3 regions of the Marinomonas dokdonensis genome follow, and region 2 is predicted to be linked to each of the others. Evidence: riboswitches for the same ligand, from Rfam matches in the RefSeq annotation. Region 2 holds a riboswitch; each other region holds the start of a gene.
The links. Region 2 has a riboswitch for thiamine pyrophosphate ahead of thiC (phosphomethylpyrimidine synthase ThiC). Riboswitches for the same ligand answer to the same signal wherever they lie in the genome.
Positions count from the first base shown of each region.

Region 1 (7,603 bases), on a different contig from region 2:
TTGGAAAGGTAGCTGTCTTTGCGCCAAGCAATGCTCAGATCGAGCCAAATAGGTGGCTCAAATGAGCGGGTAATCAGTTGGTCGTTTTTTTCGATTACCATGGCAAGTAGGGTAGAAATACCGAAGCCTTGTTGGGTAATGGATTTAATCAGCGGAATTAGGTTGGTTTCAAAGCTGATTTTAGGTGTCATGCCCGTACTTTGCGCTAGGGAATCGACAATGCGGCGGTGAAAGTACCCCTCCTTGAACATTACCAGTTCTTCTTCAAAAAACGTTTCTGGCGTCACGCTTTTAAGCTCGCTAAAGGCATGATCTGTGGCAACGGTTACCAGCATTTCCTCTCGTATTAAAGGTTGGATGGCGAGGTTATCGGGCAGGGATTCTGTGACGATCACGCTCAAATCCAGTTCCCCCTTCTCAAGCATTTTTTGCAGTTGCCAAGTGCCTCCTTCAATCACTTTTAAGGTGAGAGTAGGGTATTGATGACGAAACGCCATGAGTATCGGTGGGAAATAATATGAACCCATCATGCTGGGAATGCCGACCCTAACTTCTCCTTGGGCGAGTTCATTTAGCTCACTCATTTCCAATAGCGCTTCATCACAGGCTTGCACGATACGCCGAGCATGCTGTAGAAGCTTTTGGCCTTCATCGGTAAGGTTGATGTTTTTATCTCGGCGATGAATAAGCACTAGACCTAAATCATTTTCGAGCTTTTTAATTGCCATACTTACAGCCGGTTGAGCAACCCCGAGCAGCTTGGCTGCTTTGGTAAAGCTTCGTTGGTCAGCAATGGCGACTAGGTAACGCAGGGGCTTGGTATCCATCAACAACTCTTATGATTTTGATAATTTAGATATATTTTATTGATAAAAAGTCTAGGCGTATAGTGGCTTTCAAAGGATCACCATTAACTGAGAGTGAGGGGTTGGCAATGATAGAAGCAAATACTGGTAAGTTTTGGCAGGGCACGTTAGCGCTGGTACTAGGCTCCATCATGGTGTTCGCCAATGTTTATGTGACCCAGCCTTTGTTGCCTATGATTGCGAGTGAGTTCGCCATTAGCCCTTTACAAGCCAGTGCCAGTTTTACCATCACTACCTTAACCCTTGGTGTGTCGTTGTTGTTTTATGGCCCTATTTCCGATGCTCTCGGGCGCAAAGGAATAATGATGATGACTTTGGTAGGCGTCACAGTTACCACCTTTTGTTTGTCGCAAGTGAACAGTTACGAGTCCCTTTTGTTACTAAGAGCTGTGCAAGGCTTTTTCTTGGCAGGTCTCCCTGCCATTGCCGTGGCCTATTTGGGAGATGAGTACACACCAGAAGCCTTAGTCGTGGCAGTGGGTTTATACATTAGCGGAAACACGTTAGGGGGAATCGGTGGACGCTTGGTTGGAGGCTTTGTTGGCGAGTGGCTAGGATATTCGGCGGCTTTTTTTGTGATGTCTATAGTCAGTCTAAGTTGCTTACTAGCGTTTTATTGGCTGCTGCCAGCTTCTCAACACTTTACCCCTAAGCCATTAAAACTTGGTCATGTACTAACGAACATGGGTGGCCATTTAAGCAATCCGCGGTTACTGACTTGCTATTTTATCGGTGGTTTAAGTTTTCTCATCTTTATTAACCAATATAGCTATGTGACTTTTTTACTTGAAGCTGCGCCTTATCATTTAAGTGCTAAGTACGTGGGCTTGTTGTTTTTGACCTATTTAGCAGGAACGTTCGGCTCTGCGTTATCGGGTAAATTAGCCAAACGATGGGGGCAGGCACCGATTATGGTGCTTGGTAGTTGCATCTTTATGCTGGGCTCTTTGGTGACCTTAGGGGAAACATTGTGGTCGATTATTCTCGGTTTGTTGATAAACAGTTTTGGCTTTTTTCTATGTCACTCCACCACCAGTGGTATGGTGAGTCGCTTGGCGAAGCAAGCTAAAGCCAGTGCCTCGTCTCTGTATCTGCTGTTTTATTATGTGGGCGCCAGTGTCGGTGGCTTTTATTTAGACCCATTTTGGCAATTATGGGGTTGGAGTGGAGTGATCGCGGCATCTTGGCTGGTATTAGGTGTGGTGGTGTTGGCTGGGTTAAGTTTGATCTGGCGAAACAGCGTTTGCCATGAGAACTTGGTAAAGCTTTAGGATGAAAACTCATCCACTTTGGGATGGCTTGCGTATGATATATAAATACTTCAATTCACAACATTAAAGAGCCGATATGTTTTCTTTGTTTAAGTCCGACCCAAGCAAAAAACTCCACAAGAGCTATGCCGCGAAACTAGAGCAGGCCATGCAAGCGCAACGTAGTGGTGACATTCGTGGCTATGCAGAACTCACTGAGCAGGCAGAGCAAATCAAGGCGCAGCTGGATGCGCTGGAGGCTGAGAAAGGTACCCGCTAAGCCAGTGCTTGCTGGTTGCGCTTTAGAGAAAACTTGTTACTATGGTGGCATATAGTCGGGGGGCCAATTTGGCTGAGAGTGCATGTTATGCAGACCCGTTGAACCTGATTCAGTTAACACTGGCGTAGGGAACTATAGGTCGTTTCTGTCTCGGCAAGTGCCTGCTGCATTTGTTTATTCTATGGCTTGATATAGTTCCTGCGCTCGTTTTGGAGCCACTATGTCAAAGTTGTCCCCCATATCACTCACTGGTACTTTACCCCCAAAAGCAACGCCTATTGTGTTGACCATTGCTGGCTCAGATAGTGGCGGTGGAGCTGGTATTCAAGCGGATATCAAGGCTATTAGTGCCACCGGTGGTTATGCTTGTTCCGTGATCACAGCGATCACTGCACAAAACACTCTGGGTGTTGATGCCATTTTTGCAATTCCTTTAGAACACGTTGAAAAACAATTAGATGCTGTGTTCTCTGACCTGAATGTTCAAGCCGTTAAAATAGGCATGTTGGCGGACTGTAACATCATTAAGCTGGTGGCAAAAAAATTAGCAACGTATCGACCTGCTCACGTGGTAATTGATCCTGTGATGGTGGCCACCAGTGGTGATTTGCTGTTGCAGCAAGACGCTATCGCTACCCTCAAAACTGAACTCTTTTCTCTGGCTGATCTGATTACACCAAATTTACCTGAAGCGGTAGCATTAACAGGGGCGCCTTTACCTCAAGACACTAACGCCATGACAGACATGGTGAGTCAGCTTAGGCAGCTAGACTGCGGGGCGGTATTACTGAAAGGAGGACACCTAGAGCAAGAAGCAGACAGCACTGATTTATTAATCTTTGCTGATCGCATCGAGCACTTATCTGCTCCTCGTACTCAAACCCAAAATACCCATGGCACAGGCTGTACGCTTTCTTCGGCTATCGCGTGTTATCTGGCCCAAGGCCATGAATTATCCCAGGCGGTGGCATTAGGGAAAGAGTATATCAGCGAAGCCATTGCACATGCTGATGAGCTAAAAGTAGGGCAGGGCCACGGCCCTGTTCATCACTTTTTCCGGGGAGTGTAGCCTTGTCTCACTCATCCGATGCTCGCAAATGCCCACTTGGGATAATGCTTAGCAACCTTCAAATTACCTATTTGCAAGGTCATGAAGCGATTGTCGATAAGCTCTCTATGGATGTTCCCCCAGGGCAGTGGACCTGTTTGCTCGGCCCAAGTGGCGGAGGTAAATCCACTCTTTTGAAGTTCCTCGCGGGCTTATTGGATGATCAGGTACTCTGGTCCGGAGAGCTTAATATTTATCCAGATTCCGCAAGCTTAAAATCACAAGTGGCTTACATGGCTCAACAGGACTTGTTATTGCCTTGGCTGACTGTGCTGGACAATGTGCTGCTGAGCCGAAAATTTACGGATTCGGCTTCAGGTAAGGCAGAACAAGAGGGCGCTATAGAGCGAGCTAAAACACTGTTGGCGCAAGTAGGCTTGGCAGAACAAGAGCAACAATTCCCCCAGCAGTTATCCGGAGGTATGCGCCAACGAGTGGCGCTCGCTCGAACCTTGATGCAGGACAAAGGTGTCATTCTTATGGATGAGCCATTTTCTGCACTCGATGCGGTCACCCGTCACCGTTTACAGACTCTAGCTTATGAATTGTTGGCCGATAAAACCGTTATTTTAGTGACTCACGACCCCTTAGAGGCCATTCGTTTGGCTCACAATATGTATATTTTTAAGGGACGTCCAAGCCGAGTCGAAGCCTTATCTGTGCCCGTTAATTCCCCGCCTCGGGAATACGACGGCGAGTGTGCCGATCTTCAGCAAAGGATAATGAGCTTGCTGCAAAGTGATATAAAAGGGGGCTTACAGTGAGTGACTTTTCGCCACTAGACCCCGCATCTCATCGTGCAAATTTGGTAATGGCTCGCTCAACCGCACCCATATCCAAGTTTCTCACCGGACTTGGGTGTTTTCTTTTTATCTTGCTGCTGTGGCAGATATTGGTCAGTGCATTAGCCCTTCCTAGCTTTATATTGCCAGGGCCCATGGAGGTGCTGGAAAAGCTTTTTCAGCGCTATGAAGTATTGCTCCAGCATACTCTTGTCACCGGTCAAGAAATTATTTACGGCTTGATTCTTGGCCTCACCATGGGCTTGTTCTTTGCCTTGCAAATGCTGTTTTTTAAGCCGTTAAAACGTTGGTTGTTGCCCATACTAATTGTTAGCCAGGCGATTCCTGTGTTTGCTCTCGCGCCGATTTTGATGCTGTGGCTTGGTTACGGCATGGCCTCCAAGATTCTAATGGCCGCCATCATCATCTTTTTCCCTGTGACCACCTGTTGTTATGACGGTTTGCGTAACACCCCCCAAGGCTATTTGGACTTGGTGCAAACTATGGGGGCGAGCAAGTGGCAAAGACTTCGTTATGTGCAATGGCCTGCTTCGTTACCAACCTTAGCCTCCGGTGTTCGTATTGCTGTGGTCATTGCACCGATCGGTGCGATTGCTGGGGAGTGGGTGGGGTCTAGTGAAGGTCTGGGGTATCTCATGTTGCAGGCCAATGCACGCATGATGGTCGACGAAATGTTTGCCGCACTTTTTATCCTCTCGGGGCTATCCGTCACCCTGTATTTTGTCACCGATTACTTATTAAAACGCTACATCCATTGGTAAGGGCTCAGGCTGTGGCGGATGGTTATTCAAAGGTTTTTTAACAAAAGGAAAGATAATGAAAAATAACAAAGTTTTAAGTGCGATAGTGCTCAGTGCCAGTTTACTCTCGGCGCCTTTACAGGCGGCAGAAAAGTCACTGGACTTAATGTTGGATTGGTTTGTAAACCCAAATCATGGCCCCATTGTGATCGCGCAACAAAAGGGCTACTTTGCGGATAAAGGCTTAACGGTCAACATCCAAGAACCTGCGGATCCAAGTACACCCGCTAAGTTAGTGGCCGCTGGCAAGGTGGATCTAGCCGTGTCTTATCAGCCTAATTTAATTATGGATGTGGCCGCTGGCTTGCCGTTGATTCGTGCCGCGACTCTAGTCGCCACGCCTCTTAACACACTCACCGTGCTAGACAATGGTAAGATTAATAGCATTGCGGATTTGGCGGGTAAGAAAATAGGTATCTCGGTGGCGGGTAACGAAGAAGCGATTGTTGGCACCATGCTCAATGCTCATGGCGTGGATTATCAGGACGTGACCATAGTTAATGTTGGTTGGGCGCTGTCCTCGTCTTTAGCATCAGGTCAAGTCGATGCAACATGGGGCGGCTTTCGAAACTTTGAAACCAACCAATTAGCCTTAGAAGGTATTGCCGCCAAAGCGTTTTTCCCAGAAGAGCATCAAGTGCCAATTTACGATGAGCTGGTATTTGTCGCCAATGCTAATGACTACGATGCCGCTGCTTTACAGGCGTTTAATCAGGCCATTGAACAAGCCACAGTGTATATTCTTAATCATCCAGAAACGTCTTGGCAGGAGTTTGTTGCTTACTCGCCAGATACTTTGGACAACGAGTTGAATCGACTTGCTTGGTTAGCAACTTTGAGCCGCTTTGCGTTGCGCCCCGCCGCAGTTGATTTACCTCGCTATGATCATTATGCCCGTTTCATGTACGAGCAAAAAATTATTAGCCGTTTACCCGAAGCCAAAGATTACGTTCCCGTACTGTCTCGCTAAAAAACTCTAAGGCCGCTATATGCGGCCTTTTTTAATCCTAGTTCCTCATTCTTTACTTTTTTAACCACTGGTTGACACTTGGCTTAGGTATTAGTGTGGTAGCACGCTCAGTGCCGCCCTAGGCACAAATTATTTGATAGGAATAATGAAGGAATACAATGACCACATTAAAAGCACAAACCGATGCCAAAATTGAGCAATCTCGTAATGCTAATCCTGAATTTATGAAAAAAGTAGATGCGCTTATGGCGAAAGCTAAAGCGTTTGAGCAAGGCGATGAAGCGCTTAAAGTGGCACAAACAGCCCCAGACTTTGCACTGCCAAACCAAGAGGGTGAAGCCATTAATCTGTCTAAGCTTCTCGAAAAAGGCTCTGTTGTGGTGAGCTTTTATCGTGGCAGCTGGTGCCCATATTGCAACTTACAACTGCGCGCTTTGCAGGCTCATTTAGATGAAATTCATGCTCTTGGGGCTGAGCTCGTTGCCATCAGCCCACAAGTGCCAGATGGCAGTATGAGTAAAAATGATATCAGCAAAATGACTTTCCAAGTGCTGTCTGATCAAGGGGCTCAAGTTGCCGCTCAATATGGTGTGGCCTGGGAAGTACCTGAGTTCTTGTTGGAACATATGAAGGTTGACCGTCAGTTAGACTTAGAAAGTATTAACAACGGCAATGGCCAAATTTTACCAACCCCTGCAACCTTTGTGATCAATCAACAAGGTGAAGTTGTATGGCGCTTTGTGGATGTGGATTACCGCACACGTTCTGAGCCAGCTGATATTATTAAGGCGCTACAAGCCCTATAAGAGAGTAGCGAACCTCTATCACATTGATGCAAGTATTGGCTTGCATCAATGCAGTGATTGCCAAGTTAACCAAGGCAGTCCGACACGTACCGCTGCCATCAAGTCCGCTTTTGACCCTTCGTGATAACCGTATACACGTATCCCAAATATATGCAGCATCAGGCTTGCAGCCTTAGCTTTTGCTTCAGCCTCGGAGTTGGTCGTTAGCAATTTTTGGGCATAAATGTTTTCAATTTTACGTAAACACTCGGAAACGTAACTCTTTAATGAGGCATGTTCTGGGGTGAGCTCTAGTTGGCTTTTGACCAGAAAACAACTGCAATAGTCCGCTTGTTGGGATTCTTCGATAAAGCTCATGAGTATCCTTGGAAGAGCGTCCTCTGGTTTTTCGTATTGCGCTAAAAGAGATGTGAGCTGATCGATGGATTGTTGGACGTAATAGTCTAAAGAAGCTTTAAATAAACCTTCCTTGTTACCAAAGGCCAAATAAAGGCTACCCGGCTTTAGGCCTGTTTCCGCAACTAGGGTTTGCATGGACGTGGCGTGATAACCAAGCTGCCAAAAGGCCGACGTTGCTTTCTGCAAAACCTGCTGTTTGTCATATTGTGCTTTCGCCATGTGGAAGTCCCTGAATTTGAATTTATCCGAAATTGGTGCACTTTTAGCCATTATATCGATTCAATTATGAAGACTGCAATGAATTTGAGTAAATGCTCAATA
Region 1 covers NZ_JBRAND010000002.1:103,415-111,017, forward strand. The annotation lists gene ACUM5Y_RS04985 (LysR family transcriptional regulator) at 1-827, opposite strand, end outside; gene ACUM5Y_RS04990 (MFS transporter) at 935-2,137, shown strand; gene ACUM5Y_RS04995 (DUF6435 family protein) at 2,214-2,396, shown strand; TPP riboswitch at 2,443-2,544, shown strand; gene thiD (bifunctional hydroxymethylpyrimidine kinase/phosphomethylpyrimidine kinase) at 2,617-3,465, shown strand; gene ACUM5Y_RS05005 (ABC transporter ATP-binding protein) at 3,468-4,268, shown strand; gene ACUM5Y_RS05010 (ABC transporter permease) at 4,265-5,068, shown strand; gene ACUM5Y_RS05015 (ABC transporter substrate-binding protein) at 5,124-6,077, shown strand; gene ACUM5Y_RS05020 (peroxiredoxin-like family protein) at 6,236-6,883, shown strand; gene ACUM5Y_RS05025 (TetR/AcrR family transcriptional regulator) at 6,929-7,501, opposite strand.
Region 1: linked by a shared signal. The riboswitch ahead of thiD (bifunctional hydroxymethylpyrimidine kinase/phosphomethylpyrimidine kinase) and the one ahead of thiC (phosphomethylpyrimidine synthase ThiC) in region 2 are both predicted to bind thiamine pyrophosphate.

Region 2 (7,603 bases):
ATGCCTTGTGAAAGGTGTGTAAAAGGAGCCCAGGCTCCTTTTTTGCTATAAGAAAAGGTGAATCGACATGCTAGCCAAAAGATCCTATTTACTAAACGCTGCCTATTCATGGGTATCGGACAACGACATGACGCCATATTTATTAGTGGATGCAACCCATGAACAAGCTGTGTTGCCTATGGAGTTTGTCAAGGATGGACAAATCGTATTGAACCTTAGTATGTCTGCAGTTCGACATCTGATCATGGACAAAGAGGCGGTGTCTTTTGAAGCGCGTTTTGGTGGTAAGCCTATGCAGGTTTATGTGCCTATTGCCGCGGCACTTGCTTTGTACGCGAAAGAAAATGGTGACGGTTTCGTGTTTCCAGAAGAGGAATTTGAGCCAGCGCCCGATCCAGTTGACCCACAACCCCCAAAGAAAGGCTTCACTCTAAAAGTTGTGAAGTAGTGGTTTCAGCTTGATAAATGATGATTCAACAAAGGCCCTCTAGCATACTAGAGGGCCTTTTTTAGTCTTCGTAACCGAATAATTGACGTTCTAGTAAATCCACTAGGGTGTGTATCACGGTTAACTGGCATTCGTGTACGCGTGCTGTGCCCAGTAGGTTGATCTTGATCTCTGTGTCATCTCGGGAGGTAAGTGAGGAGACATTTTTGGCTTCTGGGCTTGTCAGTGCCACTATGCTCATTTTACGTTCGTGGGCGGCTTGTATCGCTTGAATGATAGGGGAGGTGTTGCCTCGGTTAGCGATAACAAACAACACATCCCCCGCATTGCCAATGGCGGTTATTTGCTTGGAAAACACGTCATGGTAGCTGTCATTATGGCCGATAGAGAGCAGCGCTGCGCCATCGCCATTTAGATTGATAGCAGGCAAACCTGGACGTTCGCGGTCTAATCTATCTAACATCAAGGTGCTGAAGTACTGGGACAGATGTGAGCCAGTGCTATTGCCGATACAAACCACCTTGCCACCACCTGCTATGCTGGTGAAGATAACTCTAGCAGCGTGCTCAATATAGGGAGGAAGACTTTCTAAAGCTTGTTGTTGGGCTTCAAAACTGTGGGCGAACTGGGTATATATTGCTTCTTGAAAATCCATAATGGTTAAAGTACTGCTTTTAGCCAGGTTAAATGTTGTCGGTCAATTTTATGATCAAATAATACCGCATCAAAGCGACAGGGGTTAGCTAACTTGTTATTTTTTTGTAGCCAAAAGGTGGCACTTTTGGTGATTTTAGCCAATTTATTTGGGTTTAAGCTTTCGGCGGCACTGCCATGGGCCGTTTTGGTTCGATAGCGCACTTCCACAAACACATAAGTTTGCTGATCCAGAAAAATAAGATCTATCTCGCCCAGTTTGCAGAAAAAGTTGTTCTCAACAAACGTTAGCCCTTGCTCGGTTAAATACTGTTGCGCAAATTGCTCGGCTTTTTCGCCATTATTCTTGGCTTGTTTGCGCTTGTTCGTACTGGGAAAAATACTCGTAATCTTGCACATTTACCAAACGTCCTTTTCGGTAAGTCATGATTTCTGGGCGCTTATGGAAAATACCCATGTCGTCCATGCTGATAATGCCAGTATTGGCTGACATCTTGGTATTTGCCAGCTGGGTGAATAAAGAATAGCGATTAGCTAACAAATACGCGTCCGCACCTAAGGCTTGTAAGCGACGTAAAATGTTTGAGCCAGGGTGACTTGGTAGGTTTGATGTCTGGCTTTGTTTGCTGGTGAGAGCTGGAATCTCGGTAAATAAAATGCGCTCGATATCACTGGTGTTGTCGGAAGCCCTAGGAGGGTTGTCGTTTAAGCTGTTAGTCGACAACATAGGGATGGCATCGGCAAAATAGAAGTCGACTAGAGGTCGGATTTGCTTCGCATCGCTTAGTTTGCCCACATAGAAGATATAATCTAAATCTTTGCGTGAACGGGTGGTGGTTTCTACCTGTTCTCCTGTCCAACGCTCAATTAGCTGCTTTCGTTGGTAGCTTTCATCTACCAAAAGCAGCTTTTGTACGGCTTGTTGACGCTCTTTGGATGTACTGCCATAACTTTGATTAGATAAGAGTGTTAAGTGTTCTTTTTCGGCGGCTTGGGCAAATTCGTCCGCTTGCTTCAACGCCCAGGTGTCCTGGGTGCTTAAAATCGCTGCGTTCTCCGCCCCTTGCTGCTTAGCAAAGACAATCAGCTGCTTAATGTCGTCTTCCGAACTTAGAGAGAAGTGGAAGAGATTTTGATTTTTCTGATTAATGTCCAGTTGGTTAAGAGCGATCACAGGGTAGGGTAAATCTAGGTAGCTCAATCTGGCTACATGGTTTTTCTGTAAGGGGCCTATGATCACATCTGGCGTATGGGTGTAGGCTTGCTCTAGCGCCTCTTCGATACTTTCATAAGCATTGGTGTTCACGATAAAGACTTCCGGGCGCTGATCTTTTTTGTGATAGAAAGCCGAGAAGAAACCATCACTAATGGCTTTAGAGGCTTGTTTCAGCGGGCCGGTCGTGGGCAGCAACAAGACAATTTTTTTAGGTTCTAGCTCATTCATGGAAGCTAGGACCTGAAAATCTTGGGGCGGTGTAAGCGCTGCTGGATGTTCGGGGTTTTGCTCCGACCACTCTTGGTAGGCTGCTACCTGCTGATCTAGGGTCAAATTGGTATTGCGTAAGATACTACTAACGTTCAACCACTCGTGTAGCTCAAAATTTTGTCGAGCATAAAGCTGCTCCACTTCATTTTCCGTTAAGTTTTGAATGGCCAGCCATAATTGCTGTTGATTGTAGTCACCTTGATCTAAAGGTAAGTGACGGCTTAATGCCATGCGTATATCGATAACATCTATCCAGTTCTCAAAATGCTCAAGCACCGTGGCGATGGTTTCTTGCAATTGGTTGTGCTTATCAGGATGGCTAACTTCTGGTAGTTGTTCTGCTTGGGTGATAAAGCTAAAACTGAGCGCCTTGTCATCAAGTTTGGCTGTACTTAGGGCTGCCAATAAATTTGCATCAAACTCTAGGTTGGATTTAGTTTTAAGTGGTCCGTTTTCAAGTAAGGCCAAGGCTTGTTGGTAATTACCATTGTGATAGGCCACCTGAGCAGATTGAAAGGCTTCGCTGATGGCTGGCGGAGTTTTGCTCGCCGCATTTGGATGATAAATACTTTCAAGTTGTGTCGCTGTTTGTTGTGCCGGTGTGGCTTGGATACGAGTCACTTGACTGCTGGGCGTGGTATTTAAATTCACGGATCCGCATGCACTTAGCAGAAAAGTACATAAGGTTAATGGTATGATGCGCGGCGTAAAGATGATCATAATCGACAAATACTAAAAGAGACAAAGAGGCAATATGGTAGCACATAGTTCAGATGATGTGAGAGGCACCTTATACATAGTTGCAACCCCTATAGGAAATCTTGACGACTTCAGTAAGCGTGCAGAACAGACCTTACGCGAAGTGGACTATATTGGTGCTGAGGATACACGTCATAGCCGTCGCTTACTTAACCATTTCGCCATCGATGCCAAGCTATTTTCTCTTCATGATCATAATGAAAAAGACAAAGCAGAATACGTGGCCAGCCTATTAATGGATGGCAAGAACGTCGCCCTAGTATCCGATGCTGGCACACCACTGATTTCTGATCCTGGTTATCATTTGGTGGCCCATTTACGAGCTCAAGGCTTAACCGTCACACCAGTGCCAGGTGCTTGTGCGCTAGTGGCCGCTTTGTGTGCCTCTGGCTTGCCGACCGATCAATTCTTTTTCGCAGGCTTTGTGCCAGCAAAATCGAAAGCACGTTGTGATCTTTATGAGTCATGGAAGAGCCAAGCGGGGACCGTGGTTTTTTATGAGTCTACCCATAGGGTTTATGACTCCATCGCTGATGTGGCCAAAGTTTATGGTGACAGCGCGAGATTGGTATTGGCCCGAGAAGTAACCAAAACCTTCGAGACTTTTTTGTCGGGTACGGCAGAAGAAATCTTGGCGAAATTCGATGCGGATGCAAATCAGCTAAAAGGTGAGTTTGTAGTAATGCTAAGTTATGTCCCAGAAGCAGATGATGAATCTGAGCTTGAGGCCAAGCGTGTGTTGTCTATTTTGCTCGAAGATCTACCCGTTAAACAAGCGGCGGCGATGGCGGCTAAACTCACTGGCGAAAAGAAAAATCATCTCTATAAATTGGCCTTAGGCATGCAAGACGCTTAACTAGGCTTCATCGCATTTCGGCAAGTTGGGAGTTTACATCCGTTTTTTAGTGAGTATACTCAGGGCCACTTGTCGGAGTGCCATTTGGCTGAGATCGTACAATTAAGTACGGGATCCGCAGAACCTGATCGGGCTTATACCCCGCGTAGGAAACAAGAAAGCGTTACTTTTCTTATCTGCATCGAATGAGCTACCGCACAGTATGATGCTGATTCTATGCTATACCTCTTTGAAATCACCCATACTTTGCGTTGCTCATGTTTTGAAGCATTAGCACAGTATTGTGTTTAATTCTTTAAACAGCACCTCAGACAAGCAATTCTCCATTTTTAAGGGAAATGCTCATGTCGAACATTACAGAAATAAAAAAACCGAACAAATTAAGCCGTGAAGCCTCACGCTTACAAGCTAAAGCCGTCATTGAATCCCTACAGGGTTCACCTTTTCCTGCTTCAGAACGCATTTACATTGAAGGTTCGGATGCATCGATTCGCGTGCCTATGCGTAAAATCAATGTTACTGACACACCCGTTGGTACGGACCCTAATAATCTAACGTTCGAATCCAATGAGGCCATCTATGTTTACGATTGCTCTGGCCCATACGCGGACCTAGAAGAACACATTGATGTCTACAAAGGCTTGAACCCTATACGAAAAAACTGGATAGAAAAGCGCAAGGATACCCAAGTATTACCACAAGTATCATCCGAGTTTGCTAAGTCTCGTTTAGATGACCCAGAGTTAGAAGCGTTACGTTTCAAACAGAAAACGGCTATTCGTAAAGCCTCTGCGGGGAAGTGTGTTACCCAAATGCATTACGCGCGACAGGGTATCATTACCCCAGAAATGGAATACATCGCCATTCGTGAAAACCAAAACATCGATGCTATTAACAGCGAATTACTGCTAAAACAGCATCCGGGTCAGAGTTTTGGCGCTAATTTACAACAGCGTATTACGCCAGAATTTGTCCGTGATGAGGTCGCTCGTGGCCGCGCCATCATTCCAAACAATATTAATCACCCAGAATCTGAGCCCATGATCATTGGGCGTAATTTCTTGGTGAAGGTAAACGCTAACATAGGTAATTCGGCAGTGACTTCCTCTATCGAGGAAGAGGTGGAAAAACTGGTCTGGTCGACTCGCTGGGGGGCTGACACCGTGATGGATTTGTCCACGGGCAAAAACATTCACGAAACCCGCGAGTGGATTTTACGTAATTCCCCAGTTCCTATTGGTACTGTGCCTATCTATCAGGCCTTAGAAAAAGTTGATGGCGTGGCGGAAGACCTGAACTGGGAAGTTTTTCGTGACACCTTAATCGAGCAAGCAGAGCAGGGGGTAGACTACTTCACCATTCATGCTGGGGTGTTGCTGCGTTTTGTGCCGATGACAGCAAAAAGGCTTACTGGTATTGTTTCTCGTGGCGGCTCTATCATGGCCAAATGGTGTTTGGCACACCATCAAGAAAGCTTTTTATACACGCGTTTTCGTGAAATCTGTGAGATTTGTGCTCAATATGATGTGGCTCTGTCACTGGGAGACGGCTTACGCCCGGGCTCTATTATGGATGCCAACGACGAAGCGCAAATGTCCGAGTTACGCACTTTGGGCGAGTTAACCAAAGTAGCATGGGAATACGATGTGCAGGTGATGATTGAAGGCCCTGGGCATGTGCCTATGCAGTTAATTGAAGAGAATATGCATCAGCAATTGGAACATTGTCACGAAGCGCCTTTTTATACCTTAGGGCCTCTTACCCAAGACATTGCTCCAGGCTACGACCACATTACTTCTGGCATAGGGGCGGCGCAGATAGGTTGGTATGGCTGTGCCATGTTGTGCTATGTCACCCCCAAAGAGCATTTGGGCTTGCCTAATAAAGAAGACGTCAAGCAAGGGCTTATTACCTATAAGATTGCTGCCCACGCAGCGGATTTGGCAAAAGGCCACCCAGGTGCTCAAGTGCGTGATAACGCCTTATCTAAAGCGCGTTTTGAGTTCCGTTGGGAAGACCAATTCAACTTATCTTTAGACCCTCATACCGCCCGAGCTTACCACGATGAAACCTTGCCTCAAGCTTCTGGCAAAGTGGCGCATTTTTGCTCCATGTGTGGCCCTAAGTTCTGTTCCATGAAAATTACCCAAGAAGTCCGTGACTATGCCAAAGGCTTAGAGATGGAAGAGCAGACGCTCGAATTGAAAGCCCTAAGTGAGGCAGAGCAAGGTATGCAGGATATGTCACACCAGTTTCGTAAACTCGGCAGCGAAGTGTATTTAACTCAAGCAGGAGGCATGCTGGATGATTGATGAATCCACCGCTCAAGAGGCGTCCATGGGTTTTGCACCCATGGACATGCAGAAAATGGGCTTGTATCCCGTAGTAGATACGGTCGACTGGCTAGAAAGGGTGCTAAAGCAAGGGGTTAAACTGACACAATTACGTATCAAGGAACCCGACCCTTTGCAGCTTAAGGCACAAATTACGCAAGCTATTGCTTTGGGCAAAAAGTACCAAGCTCAAGTTTTCATTAATGACTTTTGGCAGCATGCTATCGAGCTTGGAGCCTATGGTGTCCATCTGGGTCAAGAAGACCTGTATGACGCGGATCTTCAGGGTATTCGCCAAGCAGGATTGCGCCTAGGCATAAGTACCCATGATGAGCACGAAATGCAAAGAGCCTTGGCGATTCAGCCTAGCTACATAGCCCTTGGGCATGTTTTTCCTACCCAAACCAAAATGATGCCATCTAAGCCTCAGGGCTTAGAGAAGCTCAAAAATCAGGTGATAAAGCTGGCTGGCAAGGTGCCAACCGTAGCCATTGGTGGAATCAGTCAACAGCGTTTTGCGGATGTCGTCAAAACTGGGGTCGACAGTGTGGCCGTGGTGACGGCTATAACTTTGGCGGATGACCCAGATCAGACCCTCTTGGATTTACAAGCCAGTTTTGCCGCTAACACAAGGAAGCAAGTATGACAGAGAGGTTAACGATTCGCTTAAATGATCAAGAGCATGAGTTTGTCGGACGCACTTTACAGGACCTTTTAGAGGGTTTAGGCCGTGATCAGCAGGGCATTGCCATCGCGGTAGATCAACAAGTCGTGCCAAAAAGTCGCTGGGCGCACACCGAATTGGCGAGTGGCAGCCAAGTTTACATTTTTGAATCCATAGCAGGAGGCTAACCATGAGCAATTTAGTCATTGCCGATCACGAGTTTGGTTCACGCTTATTCACTGGCACGGGAAAATACGCCAGTGCTGAGACCATGATGACGTCGCTGGTGGCCAGTGAAAGTGAGCTGGTGACCTTGTCGTTGCGGCGCATGGATCTACAGAACAACAGTGATAATATTTTGCAGCCTTTACAGCATCAGGGTTTAAAGCTGTTACCCAACACT
Region 2 covers NZ_JBRAND010000004.1:70,181-77,783, forward strand. The annotation lists gene ACUM5Y_RS11110 (ClpXP protease specificity-enhancing factor) at 68-448, shown strand; gene ACUM5Y_RS11115 (SIS domain-containing protein) at 510-1,103, opposite strand; gene ACUM5Y_RS11120 (YraN family protein) at 1,109-1,501, opposite strand; gene ACUM5Y_RS11125 (penicillin-binding protein activator) at 1,443-3,239, opposite strand; gene rsmI (16S rRNA (cytidine(1402)-2'-O)-methyltransferase) at 3,343-4,203, shown strand; TPP riboswitch at 4,267-4,372, shown strand; gene thiC (phosphomethylpyrimidine synthase ThiC) at 4,548-6,515, shown strand; gene thiE (thiamine phosphate synthase) at 6,508-7,182, shown strand; gene thiS (sulfur carrier protein ThiS) at 7,179-7,388, shown strand; gene ACUM5Y_RS11150 (thiazole synthase) at 7,391-7,603, shown strand, end outside.

Region 3 (7,603 bases), on a different contig from region 2:
TAAGTTATCGGACTGAAACAAGGTGGTAATGGGTCGCTGGTAAGCAGGTAACGCCAGTAATGACTGGCCTTGAAAGCTCAGTTCCCCCTGACCACTCAAGAAACCACCAAGTAAATGCAAGAGTGTACTCTTACCCTCACCACTGGCACCTAATAAGGTGGTCATACCCGGCGCAATAGCTAACTGATAATCTGCCGAAAAGCGCTCCCAGCTGTATTCTATATTAATGGACAGCATGGGACTTTCCTCCGATCAAACGTAATGAAGAATAAAACAGCAAGATACATAAACTTATCAACACAACCGCGACACAAGCACCTTCTTCTAGACGATAAGAGCCAATCAGCTGGAATAAATAAAGCGGCAAAGACAACAAGCCCTGGCTGCCAAAAATCGCGATCACCCCCATATCCCCAAGAGATAACAGCAAAGCGTAGGCAAAGGCTTGCGCCAAACTTAAGCGTATTAAAGGCCATTCTAAACGCCAACGAGAAAGCCCCCAGATACCTAGACTTGCATACAAGTGTCGAAACCTTTTTTCCTGTTGGTATAAGGTGGGCATTAGGGCACGCATCACAAAAGGCAAAGCCATGACAGCATTCACCCACACCACCACCCAATAGCCAGACGATAGCCCCCAGCCGAAATCTCGGAGCCATAGAAATAATCCAGTGGCGATTACCAAGCCCGGCACCATTAAAATTAAATTACTTAGATGCTCCAATTTATCTGGCAACCAGTGTACGCCTACACGCCCCAAGCAATGGCGAGCCAATACACCAAAGCACAAAGCCAACAACAGGCTCAATAACGCAGCAGGCAACGCAATCTTTAAGGAAACACCTACCGCGCGCCACAGACCAGCCGATTGCAGCGTTTGCCAGAAGGTGGCTGAAAACAATGGATCAAAAATGGCCACAAAAGGTGGCAACACCAGCAAGAGCATGATGGTAAAAAACACGCCATCACTCACTTTGGCGCACCAAGAGTCACGCAGCAAATAACGGTTACTTGCTAACAGACTCATATCCTGACGATTAGTTGGTGTGAGTCGATAAACAAGCATGGCGAATAGAGTGCAAATGCATACTTGCAGAAGAGCCAGAAAGCTCGCTTTGTTTAAATCAAAATCAAAGCGCAACGCCTGATAAATAGCGACTTCTAGGGTACTAGACTTAGGCCCTCCCCCTAAGCTCAGCACAACAGCAAAGCTTGAAAAGCACAACATGAAAGTGAGTACAAAAGCACCCGGCAAAACCTTCTTCAGATAATGCCATTCGATTAGGCGAAATGCCTGCCAGCGCCCCAGCCCTAATTGACTGGATTGTCGCCATTGCCCAGCGGGTATCAAACCGTATCCTTGCAATAACAAACGCGTAGCAAGGGGCATATTCAAAAACACATGCGCAATAAGAATACCGAATAGCCCATACAGGGGGACCTGCACACCAAACAGCTGAAATAACCAGCCAGAACGGCCATACACCACAACAATCCCTAGGATCGCTACTATGGTTGGCACCACCATGGACACAGCAAACAGCTGCAATAACAAGCCACGACCTGGAAAACTTCGATGCATCAAGCAAGACGCCACAGGGATAGCAACCAAGATACTCAAGCCACTGCTTAATAAAGCCTGCCACAAGGAAAAACGTATCACTCGCCATAAATAGGCTTCACTGAGATACTGAGGCCATAAGCTTAGGTCGCTATAACGCAAAAGAGCCGCCAAACTGACCGCTCCTATGAAAATGAATATCATCACTCCTAGCAAGGCTGGGCTCAAACGCGCCAGCCAAGGTAAGGAGTTTGCTAAAGACTTAGCGCGTTGTGGCATCTAACCACTCATTCACCCAAGCTTTACGTTGTTTAGCCACTTGTTCCGCTGATAGCAACAATGTGTTGTTAACCGCTAAAGGCGCATCAAAGGCAGTTGGCAGGGGTTCCGCCTGATCCACCACTGGCAACATCCAGTTTCCAGTCGCAATGGTGGACTGGAAGCCTGGTTGCAAAACGAACTGCATAAAACGTTTAGCCAACTCTGGGTTCTGGCTATTCTTTAGCATCGCCGCCACTTCAATCTGTGGGTAATAACCTTCACTGGCCAACGCCGCTTTGTACTTGTGCTCACCTTCCGCAACTATGTGATAGGCCGGTGAGGTTGTGTAACTTAACACCACATCCGCTTCACCTTTCAAAAATAGGCTATAACCGTCGTACCAGCCTTTGGTCACAGTCACCGTATGGGACGCTAATTTCTCCCAAGCCTCTGGTGCTTGCTCTCCATATACGGCTTTCATCCATAGCAACAAGCCAAGTCCCGGCGTACTGGTACGAGGGTCCTGATAAATAACTCGCAGGTCCGGATTTTCTACCACTTCTTTTAGTGAAGCGGGGGGTGTCGATAAGGTTTCTGTGTTGTAGATAAAAGCAAAATGCCCTTTATCGAAAGGTACAAAATGTGTGTCACTCCAGCCATCGGCAAGATTTACAGGGCTGGTATCCACACCATGAGCCGCCAATAAACCACTGTTTTTTGCCGCTTGCATTAGGTTTAAATCGAGACCCAACAAAACATCCGCTTCGCTTGCACTACCTTCTAGTTGCACTCGAGATAAGATACCCACAGAAGAATCCATGGCAACAAAATTCAGTTCACACTGACACTCGGCTTCAAAGTTCTGTTTGATCTTGGGGCCTGGGCCCCACTCCGCAGCAAAAGAGTCATAGGTGTAAACATTCAAGGTATCTTTTGCTGTCGCCAATAGCGAAAAACTTGCGGCAATGGACAAAGTCGCAACTTTGAGAAGTAAGGATTTTTTCAACGTGACGCTCCTATAAAAAACATGAGCGGCGTACAGGGAAATGGCAAGGCTTAATAGAGCTCCTGCTATCTCGATTCCTACGCCAGCATAATCTGGATCAGGTTCGGTGGGTTAGCGGGCAAATCCGCTTCTCAGCTTTGTTAAACACAAAGCACCCCATGAGATATTTTGAGAGGCTATTGTAAAGAGTCGTTCAGGCGATGTCTATTTGAGAAAGAATACGCTCTACAGCGCCCTGATTCTGTTGAGCAAAGGCCAAGGCTTTTTGCCCTTGTAAAACCCCATTAGTAGGATTTGCAGCTAAAGCGTTTAGATCCTCTTGTAACTCAGCGACATTAGCGCAACGCAGCGCACCACCAACTGTTACTAATTGCTCAGTGATGTCTTTAAAATTAAAAGTATGTGGGCCAACCAACACAGGCTTTGCCAATAATGCCGCTTCAATCGGGTTATGACCCCCACGTTCAATCATGCTGCCAGCCACAAACGCCACATCGGAGGCTTGGTAATACTGCAACAATTCCCCCATGGAGTCCCCAACCACAACGGCATGATCAGACCATGCTGTTAGAGAATCTACACTACGGCGCGCCACCTTAGTAAAACATTGACGGGCTTGTTGGAAGACCTGCTCAAAACGTTCAGGGTGTCGAGGCACGATCAGCAACAAGGCATCAGGGCATTGTTTTAGCAGTTGTGCATGAGCTTCTAGAAATAGGCCATCTTCCCCTTCATGGGTACTGGCAGCAATCCACACAAAAGAAGAAGAGATTTGCTCCCGCCAAGCACAGTGAATGACTTCATAAGGTAGGGTTAGATCAAACTTCACATTGCCCGTTACCAACACCTGCTTGGCACCAAGCTGCTTTAAACGTTGAGCATCGTCTTCAGCATGGGAAAAAAATCGGTCAGGCAGAGACATTAAAGGTTTCGAGACCAGCGAAAAACGTTGGTACTGGCGAAATGAGCGCTCACTTAAGCGAGCATTGATTACGTCTACCGTGAGGTTTTGTCGTTTAGCTTGTCGCAATAAGTTTGGCCAAAGCTCTGTCTCAACTATCCACAAATGCGGACACTGAATACGTGATAAACCTAGCATTACTGCGAAACGCCAATCCACTGGCAAATATTTATGCTGCGCCTGAGGAAAGCTTTTCGCCACCTGTTCTGCCCCAGTTGGGGTGACGGTAGTGATTAACAGTCGCCCTGTCGGCTGTTTCTTCTGCCAAGCCAGCACCAAGGGTCTAACGGCTAACACCTCTCCTACCGAGGCGCAATGTATCCACAAATCAGCTTCAACCTTTGACCCAAGACCAAAAGCTTGAGCCAGTCGATAATTCGGATAACGTCGCTTAAAGCCGATAATTTTCCACAAGATCAACGGCGATAACAGCAGCAAGAGGAGGCTATAAAACCACATACTTAGTCTTTAGTTTCACTAAACTGTTGGCTATGCAGCTGGGCATAGGCGCCTTTGAGAGCTAGCAACTCAGCATGGGTTCCTTGCTCAATGATCTGCCCATCATCCACAACCGCGATAATATCGGCTTTTTCTATGGTAGATAGACGGTGAGCAATAGCGATGGTGGTACGATTTTGCATCAAGTTTTCCAACGCCAGTTGAATCGCACGCTCAGACTCGGTATCCAAAGCCGAGGTCGCTTCATCCAGAATGAGAATCGGCGCATTTTTCAAAATGGCTCGAGCAATCGCAATACGCTGGCGCTGACCACCAGAAAGCAGTACACCGTTTTCCCCCACCATGGTATTAAGGCCAGATTCTAGCTGCTGTATAAAGCCCCAAGCGTTAGCCGCCTTGGCTGCCTCAATAACCACGTCATCACTGGCATCACGCAAGCTGCCATAGGCAATATTTTCTCGAATAGTGCCGTTAAACAAGACCACTTGCTGATTAACCAAAGCGATGTTGGCGCGTAAATCTTTCAGCTGGTAACTATTAATGGAATGACCATCGATTTGAATCTGATCTTCTGCTACATCATAAAAACGTGGAACCAGGTTCGCCATGGTCGACTTTCCGCTACCAGAGCGGCCTACCAAAGCGAGGGTTTTACCCGCTGGCAATGACAGATTAATGTTTTTCAACGCCTGTTTTTCTGCTCCAGGATATTGAAAGGTCAAACCCTTCCAGTCCAAGGCCCCAGTGAAACGACCTACGGATTTTTTGCCGGAATCGTTTTCTTCCGCCATGTCTAGAAAAGCAAAAATACTGTACGCCGCCGCAATACCTTTTTGCAGAATACTGTTCACCTCGGTCAGCTGGCGCATAGGTTTGCTCAACATACCCGCCGCACCAATGAAAGCGACAAAATCCCCAGCCGACATGGACGCACTAATCGTAGGATCAAGAGCCAACCAAATTAAACTCGCCAACGCCACGGCCACTATGAACTGGACGATTGGCACATTCAGCGCCCGAGTCATCTCCATTTTTAGTTGCGAGCGACGGTTCTCTTCAGCAGCTTCACGAAAGCGCTGTTTCTCGTACTGGTTGCCGCCGAAAATTTTGACGACCTCATGCCCTTTAATTGCTTCAGATGCCACATCGGTGACACCACCCATGGCATCCTGAATGCGTGTACTCAGTTTCAAGAAGCGTTTAGACGCATAAGAAACCACGACACCGATTAAAGGAATGATAAGTAAAAACAACAAAGACAAGCGCCAGTTGGTGTAAAGCATATAGCCCATCAAGCCGATTACAGTAAAGCCTTCTCGCAGCAAGACTCGAACCGCCTGCGTGACAGAACCAATAACCTGCTCAGTATCGTAAGTGAGCTTGGCTAACAAGCGACCCGTAGGGGTTGAGTGATAATAACTCGAAGGCAAAGAAACCAGCTTATCGAACATCTTGGTACGCAGATCAAAAACCACCTGATTGGCGACTTTCGCCATGAAGTAGGACCCCAAAAACGTACCGATACCACGAACAATAAAAACTCCCAAAATCGCCGCGGGAATCACCAACCGACTTTCTGAGACCTTATTATTTGAGACCACATCCACAATATGCTTAAGCAGAGCCGCCAAGGCAGGCTCCATCACCGAATACATAAGGTAACCAGCAATACTCAGTAGCACATAAAACCAGGACGAGCGCAGATACCCTAATAGGCGAAAGTAGACTTTTGCACTGGATACTTTTTTAGCAGGTTGTTCAAGCTCAAGCGGCTCTTGATTTTGCATTTACAAATTCGCCTTTTCGATGATTGCGGTGGTTGAATAACCATCGACAAAAGTCAGTACCTTTACTTCGCCCCCATGGTCGAGCACATGCTGGGCACCGACAATGGTATCAATCGTGTAATCCCCGCCTTTCACCAAAACATCTGGTGATAAAGCTTCGATAATTTCTTTTGGTGTGTCTTCATCAAACCAGGTAACCCAGTCGATGGCGCCAACACCTTCCAATACCGCCATACGATGGGCAAGGTTATTGATAGGACGCTTTTCACCTTTAAGGCGCCTTACGGATTCATCGGTATTCACAGCAACGATTAGTCGATCACCCAAGGCTTTGGCTTGTTTCATATAAGCCACATGACCCGGGTGTAGGATATCGAAGCAACCATTGGTAAAGACCACTTTTTTACCATCCATTTGCGCCAGTTTAATCTGCTCCAAAATATCGGTAGGTGATAAAACGCCAAAGTTAGTCGTGCGATTACGCTGAAACATAATGGCTTCTAAGCGCTCGGAACTGATGGACGCGGTACCTAATTTCCCCACCACATAGCCAGCAGCCTGATTGGCATATTCCACCGCATCGGTGAAACGTTTACTGGTCACATAGACAGCCGTTAATACGGCAACGACAGTGTCCCCTGCCCCAGTCACATCAAATACTTCTTGCGCTGCAGTAGCCAAAGAGAAAGGCGCTTTACCACTCTCTAGTAACACTAGACCATCTTCACCACGGGTCACTAACAATGCTTGCCACGAGTATTTATCCCGCAAGGCTTTGGCTTTTTCTTCTAGCTCTTTTGTGGAGTTACAAGGACCAACAATGTTTTCAAACTCTAATAGATTAGGTTTGACTAGCGTTGCTCCTCGATAAATGGAGAAGTCATCCCCTTTCGGGTCAATAAAGCTTGGCACTTTGGCGGCGTTTGAAAGTTGAATCAAGGTTTGCACATCGGCCAAACAGCCTTTAGCGTAATCCGAATAAATCACCGCATCTGAATACTCAAGACAGGCTTTCACTTTCTCGGCCACAGCGCTGTTCTGGGACAAGCTGTCTGCTCGCTCTTCAAAATCTAAACGAATCAACTGCTGATGACGGCTCATCACTCGTAATTTGGTAATAGTCGGTAAATCAGGTGAATGTACAAATTGACAATTAACACCTTCAGCTTCCAAGCAGCGCTTTAAGACTTGCGCGTTATCGTCTTCCCCAACCACCCCAACTAAGGTGACGGCAACGCCTAATTTAGCGAGCCCTAAAGCAACGTTCGCTGCGCCGCCTGGGCGGTCTTCTATGTCAGATACTTTCACAACTTGCACCGGTGCTTCTGGTGAAATACGAGATGTGCCACCATACCAGTAGCGATCCAACATAACATCACCCACAACGAGGATGTGTTTGTCCTTAAAATTCAAATAGGAAGAGTTCATATCAACAACATAATAATCGATTTTTGAGAGCGACCATCTTATCATACTCATAATGTAAGTTGGACATACCAAGATCATACGAAATAAGGCTATTTACATAATGCTTAATGCAACCCTTTCTACCTGTGAAAAGTTCCTCT
Region 3 covers NZ_JBRAND010000001.1:517,691-525,293, forward strand. The annotation lists gene ACUM5Y_RS02470 (thiamine ABC transporter ATP-binding protein) at 1-237, opposite strand, end outside; gene thiP (thiamine/thiamine pyrophosphate ABC transporter permease) at 224-1,840, opposite strand; gene thiB (thiamine ABC transporter substrate binding subunit) at 1,824-2,828, opposite strand; TPP riboswitch at 2,885-2,997, opposite strand; gene ACUM5Y_RS02485 (3-deoxy-D-manno-octulosonic acid transferase) at 3,022-4,248, opposite strand; gene msbA (lipid A export permease/ATP-binding protein MsbA) at 4,251-6,035, opposite strand; gene hldE (bifunctional D-glycero-beta-D-manno-heptose-7-phosphate kinase/D-glycero-beta-D-manno-heptose 1-phosphate adenylyltransferase HldE) at 6,036-7,463, opposite strand; gene ACUM5Y_RS02500 (AGE family epimerase/isomerase) at 7,564-7,603, shown strand, end outside.
Region 3: linked by a shared signal. The riboswitch ahead of thiB (thiamine ABC transporter substrate binding subunit) and the one ahead of thiC (phosphomethylpyrimidine synthase ThiC) in region 2 are both predicted to bind thiamine pyrophosphate.